2 regions of the Vibrio sp. R12-SW3-ISO1 genome follow, and region 2 is predicted to be linked to the other one. Evidence: riboswitches for the same ligand, from Rfam matches in the RefSeq annotation. Region 2 holds a riboswitch; the other holds the start of a gene.
What was found. A riboswitch is a leader RNA that binds a small molecule or an ion and turns the genes downstream of it on or off. The one in region 2 is predicted to bind thiamine pyrophosphate.

Region 1 (4,201 bases), on a different contig from region 2:
ACCACCAACGCAGTTGGTGCGTCGCTGCCCATCGAAATGGCAATAGGTCGAGCGAAACGTTGAATCGATAACGCCATTAAGCCACATAGCAGCATTTGCCAAATTGCCAGTAACGCGCCCGCTTGCAAATCAAAATCAAACTTGATCGCTTGGTAAATCGCGAGCTCAATGGTGGTCGATTTGGGCCCGCCGCCCAATGCCATAACAGTGGCAAAACTGGTAAAGCAGAGCATAAACACCAACCCGCAAACAGGCGCTAATTGCTGCCTCATCCGCGGCCATTCGACCCACTTAAACTTTTGCCAATGGCCCATGCCTAAGTGGGCGCACAGTTTGTGTTGCTCCGCCGGAATCGACTCTAGTGATTGCAGCAGCAAACGCGCCGCATAAGGAAGATTAAAAAAGAGGTGTGCGAGCAAAATCCCATGCAAACCGTAAATATTAAATGGCAACGAAAGATCCCACTGCGCAAGCTGTATCGCCAGCCAACCACTGCGCCCATAAATCGCAAGCAAGCCAAACACCCCCACCAAGACAGGCAGCACCAAAGTGGTCGTAAACAGCTTAAGTACCAAGGCTTTGCCGATAAACTGCCGCCGCGACAAAGCATGAGCAACGGGGATCGCCAAGCCGACACTGAGCAGCGTTGAGAGGAAGGATTGATAGAAGCTAAATTGGGTAACGTGGCGGTAATAAGGATCTTGCCAAATGACACGCAGATCGAGGGAAGGCGCTTGATTGAGCAATGCCAGCAGCGCAGAAACGACAAAGGCCGCGATCAAGATCGCGACCCATACGCCTAATTTAGGGACAGATTGCACGAACGCCCAACCTTAGAAGGTCAACGCGTTTTGCCATTCACGAATCCACGCTTTGCGGTGGGTAGCCACCTCTTCAGCGCTAAAGCTCAAGGCTTGGCTTGGCTTCGTCAGGCTTTGATACCCTTCTGGCAACGCAACGTCAGTGACTGGGTACATCCAGTTCCCTGTGGGCATGGCCGACTGAAAGTCATCGCTGAAGATAAACTGCATAAAGGCATCCGCCAACTCGCTGTTCGCGCTCGTTTTGACTTTGGCCGCCACTTCTACTTGAGTGTAATGACCTTCCGCGAAATTCGCCGCAGCGAACTTAGCATCATTTTCGGCAATCAGATGGTACGCAGGTGACGTGGTGTAAGAGAGCACCATGTCAGACTCGCCTTTTAAGAACATCGAGTACGCTTCTGACCACCCTTTCGTGACCGTCACTGTCTTTTTCGCCAACGCTTTCCACGCCTGCGGCGCTTCGTCGCCATAGACAGATTTCATCCACAGCATCAAACCTTGACCCGGGGTTGAGGTACGCGGGTCTTGGTAGATGACTGTTAAGTCGTCATTTGATTCCACCAGCGCTTTGAGGCTAGTCGGTGGCTCAGCCAAGGTCTCTTTGTTGTAGACAAACGCGAAGTAACCGTAGTCGTACGGCACAAAGGTCGTATTGGACCAGCCGCCTGGCAAGGTGACGGATGACGTATCGACGCTATGCTCAGCCAACAAACCGGTCTGCTGCGCTTCTGCCATCAAGTTGTTGTCTAACCCCAACACAATATCGGCTTTGCTATTGTCGCCTTCCAGTCTCAAGCGATTGAGGATAGAGACGCCATCATCCAAAGCTACAAAATTCAACGTACAGTCGCACTGTGCTTCAAACGCTTTTTTTACCACTGGGCCTGGGCCCCAATCGGCAGCGAAAGAGTCATAGGTATAAACGGTTAACGTATCGGCTGCGGTTGCAGAAAAAGACGTCAGTGCCGCGGCGGCACAAAGTGGCATAAATGAAGGGATAAAAGTGGATTTCACTGCTCGCTCTCCTTGTTGAGCCACGCAGGTCTGAGGGACAAACAGACGCCTGATGTCCTCGCTCAATTCCTACGCCAGCATTATCTGGTTCAGGTCTACGGGTCCCGAGCAAAGCTCGATCTCAGCGTCATTCAGTGAATGAATAGCTCCCCGATGAGGTTCGGCTTGATTGTAATAGGTCTGCCCGACAATAGCCATACTTGCGTGACGGCCCGCCAAGGCGCAATCACGAATCGTTACGTTGATCATAGCCCCAGCGCGCCACCAAGGATTGCTCGATGCCGAGGTGATCCAAAATGCGCGCGACCATAAAATCAATAAGATCGTCTATCGATTTGGGTTGATGATAAAAACCGGGCGCGGCCGGCATAATAGTGACGCCCATCTGCGAGAGCTTGTGCATGTTCTCAAGGTGCAAGGTTGAGAAAGGCGTTTCTCGAACCACCAGCAGCAATTGACCACGCTCTTTCATCACCACATCGGCGGCCCGTTCAATCAAATTATCGGACATACCATGAGCAATCGCTGCGACGCTGCCCGCCGAACAAGGGCAAACCACCATCTGCTTGGGCGCCGCTGAGCCAGAGGCCACGGGCGAGAACCAGTCCTCTTTGCCGCACACCACTAATTTAGCCGGGTCGCAGCTGAGATGGGCGACCAAGGCTTGCTTGGCGCTGTCTGGGTTGGCAGGCAGTTTTAATCCGTGCTCGGTGGCCAACACCACTCGCGCCGCCGATGAAACCAGTAGATAAACCTGATAGTCCGCGGCCAACAAGCACTGCAACAGACGCAGCCCATAAGGCGCGCCTGAGGCTCCGGTAAAAGCGAGGGTGATGGATTTTTCAGCCATTGTGCGTATCTCTTATTATTGGGCTAGTTGCGCTAACAGTTTGTCGTGAATTCCGCCAAACCCGCCGTTACTCATCACCAGAATCTGATCGCCGGGGCGAGCATGCCGAGCGATGCTGCGCACCAAGTCGTCGATGTCGTCAGAGACATAAGCGGGTTGCGCGCACTGCTCGGCAATCTCACTCACCGACCAAGTAATTGACTCAGGCTGAAAGAGGAACACTTCATCGGCCGCCTGCAATGAGGCCGCAAGCGTTTCTTTGTGCACCCCGCGTTTCATGGTTGCACTGCGCGGCTCCAACACCGCAAGGATTCGGGATTGACCCACCTTATTACGTAAGCCGCCCAATGTCAGTTCAATCGCCGTTGGATGATGAGCAAAGTCGTCATACACAGTGATCTCATTGACCTGCCCTTTTAACTCCAAGCGGCGTTTGGTATTAATAAAGCGCCCTAACGCCTCACAAGCGTGATCCGGAGTGACCCCCACATGACGCGCCGCCGCGATGGCCATCAACGCATTGCTGACGTTGTGATCGCCGACTAAATCCCACGTCACTCGACCCACTATTTCTCCCGCCAATAAGACATCAAAGACACTGCCATCTTGGGCCTGTTTTTGCGCTTGCCAGCCAGATTCACACCCTGTGTACTCTTGTTCGCTCCAGCAGCCACGGGCAATAACGTCTTGCAGCGCCTGGTCCGATTGAGGAGTAAACAGACGCCCATTGCCCGGTACGGTTCTCACCAAATGGTGGAATTGGCGCTTAATCGCTTCCAGATCATCGAAGATGTCTGCATGATCGAACTCAAGGTTATTCATGACCAAGGTACGTGGATGGTAATGAACGAACTTAGAACGCTTGTCGAAAAAAGCGCTGTCGTATTCATCAGCTTCAACTATGAAAAACGGGCTGTTGCCCAATCTTGCCGACAAACCAAAGTTGCCAAGCACGCCCCCCACGAGAAAACCGGGGTCATAACCGCAATCTTCCAGAATCCAAGCGAGCATACTCGATGTGGTGGTTTTGCCGTGCGTTCCCGCGACCGCCAGTACCCATCGGTCATGCAGCAGAAACTCTTGCAGCCACTGCGGGCCGGAGGTGTAACGCAGGTTGCTATCAAGCACATGCTCGACACACGGGTTACCACGGCTCATCGCATTACCGATCACCACCAAATCGGGCGCCGGATTTAACTGCGCCGGATCAAACCCTTCTATAATTTCAATACCTTGCGATTCAAGTAGCGTGCTCATGGGCGGGTACACATTGGCGTCACTGCCGGTGACTTTGTGCCCCAATTGACGCGCTAAAATTGCCGCTCCTCCCATAAAGGTGCCACAAATTCCCAAGATATGAATATGCATAGAGTGATCCTGAAAAGGCTAATTTGAAGTGCTCATTATGGCGATAATGGCTTGAAAAGCGAACCTCTTTGTCCTTGGGATGTGAAATCTTGGCACAATCGAGCAAAGTTTGTTCAAGATGAAAAACCGTGAAAATATTTGAATA
Region 2 (4,201 bases):
CGCTGGGTACCGACCTCGGGCGATCACACCCAAGCAGAGTTTGATTGGGATTTGTACCTGATTGCTGGCAACCCAACGGTGCACAAAGATTCGCTCTACGCGGGCAGTGACAACATCAACGCCGACAACATGTTTAATAGTCCGGATGGTATCGGTTTTGATAAAGCTGGTCGTTTGTGGATTCAAACGGACGGAAACTACTCAAATCAGGGCGATTTTGCAGGTCAAGGGAACAACCAAATGTTGTGCGGCGATCCTAATACTGGTGAAGTGCGACGTTTCTTGACGGGGCCAATTGCCTGTGAAATCACGGGGCTGACCTTCTCCGCCGACTACAAAACCATGTTTGTGGGGGTTCAGCATCCGGGCGAGAAAGGTGCGCCTTCTCACTATCCAGGTGGTGGTGACAGCAAGCCTCGCTCCACCATCGTTGCCATTACCCGTGAAGATGGCGGCGTTATTGGCGCTTAAGCTGTCTCACTGTTTGCATCAACAATCATTCGCATCAAGATGGGCGCCACGAGCGCCCATTTTTTATTGCCGATATCCACATTGGCATATTTATGCGATCGCTCGCATAAAAAACGTCAAGGTTTCGTGTGTTCACCGCAAAGAGTGTTGCGCTTCACAATCGCAATCCCTATATTGAAAGAGTACTCAGCATAACCTTAAGGTGTTCTAATCCGAATAAACTCCAGATAACAATACGACATTGAGCGATTGACCCGGCGAATCTAACCCATTTCTATTGGCGCAGACGCCCCAACGTAAAAAGAATAAAGTCTATCTGAGCGCCTTCTGATGAGAGAAGTGGCACCTTTAGGTTATCAAGTACGGTGATGATAACTGAGGAGGAGGTTAGGCTATGGTATCACTACTTTGGGTAGCATTAGGTTGTGTGGTCTTCTTATGTTGTTGGAGTGCTCAGCATGGTCTCCCTATGCTGGGGCTTAAACTGGATGAGTCCGATCTACTGATTATATCTGAACTCGCTGGCGAAGACGTCTTAGAGGCATGACCTCAAATAAACGACGATAATGAGCGTTGAAGCAGCAGCAAAAATGGAGCCTTGGGCTCCATTTTGCGTTTCAAGCCTATCGAAAATTTTGGCTATGGCAGTGCGTTGCGTTATAGCGAGATCACGTCCGTCAACTTATCCACCACCGTATGAAAACGGGCTGGCCACGCTCTTTGTTTCTTGCTCACCAAATACAGGGTCTCGACGACAGCTTTCTTTGGCTGATGCACAGCAAGTTGATCGCGCAAAGTGAAAGAGCTGAATGCGCTGTGTGGCAGCACCGTAAAACCGAGCCCTTTGGCGACTGGCAGAAGAATTTGACTGAGTTGGTTGATGTAGCCCGAGGTGCGCAGGGCGCGAATATCAATCCCTGCCAGCGCTTTGTCGCCACACTGCGAAAAGTAGAGCGAGAGATAGTGCTCCGCGTCGGGGTGGCGAATTAAACCGATCTCAAGGAGAAGTTCAGGGGTGATAGGCTCGTCGACGTTTGCCGGCACAATCAAACACATGGTTTCTTGACCTATCTCCTGCGCTTCGATTCTCGGGTCGAGCGGAATGTGGGTGACAAGGCCCAAATCGGCGCGTCCCTCAGCCAAATCGTCGATGATCTTGCGGTTGGGGGCGACTTCCAGCTTGACGACCAGTTGTGCAAATTCACACTGTAAATCGAGCAGATGCGGGTAGATAAGCTGCGCCAACGCGCCAGAGCAAGAGACCGACACCTCACCTCGATGCGCGTCATCCTGAGATAACGAAGCAATCAGGTCTGTTTCTTGTTTGGCGCGCTGCTTTGCGTACTGATAGACCTGTCTGCCTTGTTCCGTTACTTCAAAGCTCTTGTTGTGACGCGCAATCAGTGGGTAGCCGCAAGCCTGTTCGAGCTTTTTGATGTGCTGGCTGACACCGGGCTGAGTCATGAACAGCTTTTCTGCGGTATGAGTAAAGTGGCCGGTCTCGACCAAGGTTTGAAACGTTTTGAGCCAGAGTGGATTGAGCATAACCGTCAAATCAATAACGAAAATTTATAAAATTAAGAGTAAACGATAATGTTCTGTGTGCCAAACGTCGCGTTCGTATCGCCCACTCCTCGATTCACTCGGGTTATTTAAGTGATCTGAATAGGTTGCATCTGCGCTACCACAGGGTTAAGGTTGGCGACATAGTCGGGGAGCGTTCCTTCTGCTCGAATCATAACGATAGCTTGATTAACGAGCCTGTCGTAGAAGCATAGAAGGAGGGCTGAGATCGCATCGCGAGACCCGTTGAACCTGATTCAGTTAGCACTGACGTAGGGAACTATTCATAACGCGGTGTCGTGGGGTCGCCACAATCTCGCCCGTTATGTGTTGTGCTTGGCCAACGCGCTCTGCACACAGTTCCTGATGCGTGCGTGAGGAACACCGATGAACCAAACCGCATTTTATGACCCTCAAACTCCGATTGTCCTAACCATCGCTGGCTCCGACAGTGGCGGCGGCGCGGGCATCCAAGCCGACATCAAAGCGATCAGTGCAACAGGCAGTTACGCCTGCTCCGTTATTACGGCAATTACCGCGCAAAATACCTGTGGCGTTCACGCCATTCATCCTATCCCTATCGACCATGTTCAAGCGCAGCTCGATGCGGTATTGAGCGATCTCAATGTCGTGGCGGTGAAGGTTGGCATGCTGGCTGACGCTGAAATCATCCGTGTCGTGGCACAAAGTTTGTCGGCGTATCAGCCCAAGTTTCTAGTGGTGGACCCGGTGATGGTGGCCACCAGTGGTGACAGCTTACTGCACGCGAGTGCGGTGGGTGCGCTTAAGAAAGAGTTGCTACCGCTTGCCGATATGATCACACCAAACTTACCCGAGGCGGCTGCGCTGACTGGGCGAGCAACGCCGACATCGGAAGAGGAGATGGGAGCGATGATTGACGCCCTGCGCGCCTTGGGCGCCAAAACAGTGCTTCTTAAAGGGGGGCATTTAGAGGGCGAAAGCAGCAACGATCTGCTGATTGAAAGGAGTGGCAGTGAATTGATTCGCGCTAAACGAGTCACCACTCATAATACTCATGGCACGGGTTGCACGTTGTCATCGGCCATTGCGTCCTATCTTGCCCAAGGGTATCGGCTGCACAAAGCGGTCCATTTGGCCAAGCAATACATCTCACAAGCCATCGCGCATGCCGATGAACTCTCTATTGGTCAAGGACATGGGCCTGTGCACCACTTTTTCTCTGGTCACCAAAATGTACGTTAATCGCGATGGTGTGCAGTCACAACATAAGGGCCCTTATTTGGGCATCGAGACCGAGCCAGAGCGGCTAGAGTTGAGAATAAAACGCGCCGCGTCATAGCGATCATTAGAGAGAGGAATATAGCCAGAGTGGGAGACAACTTTGTTGATGTTGTCTCTGTCGATATAACTATCGACAAAGCGTTTCAGTGATGGCCGCTTCTCTAGCGCCTGTTTGTTCACGTAAATAAACAGAGGACGGGAAAGTGCGGTGTATCGTCCCATAATCACGTTCTCGACACTGGGTTTGACCGCGTTGAAGCCAGAGGGAGAGATGGCGATCGCTTTCAACTTGTCTTGATTTTGCAAATAGTAAGCAAAGCCGATAAACGCCATGGCGTTGGGATCGGCGGCCACTTCGGCGACTAAGGCTTCATCGTCTTCATTTGCGGTGTAGTCTTGTCGACTCGCTTTGCCATCCAGCACCACCTCAACAAAATAGTCATAAGTGCCTGAGTCTGATCCAGGGCCGTGCAGGACGATGGGGCGATCAGGGAAGTGCGGATTGACTTGCTGCCAGTGAGTTATCGTGCGTTCAGCGGTGCTTTCCCAGAGTGTTTTCAGTTCATCAAGAGAGAGCGCATCGATCCACTGGTTTTCTTTGTTCACCACCACGGTTATCGCATCGAGTGCGACGGGGAGCTCAATATAGTCGATGTGGTTGATCTCACACAGCGCTCGCTCTTTCTCTTTAATCGGGCGAGAGGCGTTAGAAATATCCGTGCGGCCTCGGCAAAACTTACGAAATCCGCCACCTGTGCCAGTGATGCCCACCACCACTTGGGTGTTGTGCCGCTCGGCACGCATAAAGTGATCGGCGACGGCTTGAGTGATCGGGTACACGGTACTCGACCCTTCAATTTTGATCAGATCTTTCCCGTGTGCCGTGGTACTCATCAGCGCTAGG

Region 1: another riboswitch for thiamine pyrophosphate. It lies ahead of thiB (thiamine ABC transporter substrate binding subunit); the one in region 2 lies ahead of thiD (bifunctional hydroxymethylpyrimidine kinase/phosphomethylpyrimidine kinase).

Annotation. Positions count from the first base shown of each region.
Region 1 is NZ_JCBDGK010000011.1:28,126-32,326, reverse strand. Features, by position in the region: gene thiP (thiamine/thiamine pyrophosphate ABC transporter permease ThiP) at 1-821, opposite strand, end outside; gene thiB (thiamine ABC transporter substrate binding subunit) at 834-1,811, opposite strand; TPP riboswitch at 1,888-2,001, opposite strand; gene AC6R0R_RS03045 (flavin prenyltransferase UbiX) at 2,065-2,688, opposite strand; gene mpl (UDP-N-acetylmuramate:L-alanyl-gamma-D-glutamyl-meso-diaminopimelate ligase) at 2,704-4,056, opposite strand.
Region 2 is NZ_JCBDGK010000048.1:36,806-41,006, reverse strand. Features, by position in the region: gene AC6R0R_RS15330 (PhoX family protein) at 1-471, shown strand, start outside; gene AC6R0R_RS15325 (hypothetical protein) at 866-1,018, shown strand; gene AC6R0R_RS15320 (LysR family transcriptional regulator) at 1,129-2,016, opposite strand; TPP riboswitch at 2,173-2,330, shown strand; gene thiD (bifunctional hydroxymethylpyrimidine kinase/phosphomethylpyrimidine kinase) at 2,422-3,258, shown strand; gene AC6R0R_RS15310 (PstS family phosphate ABC transporter substrate-binding protein) at 3,292-4,201, opposite strand, start outside.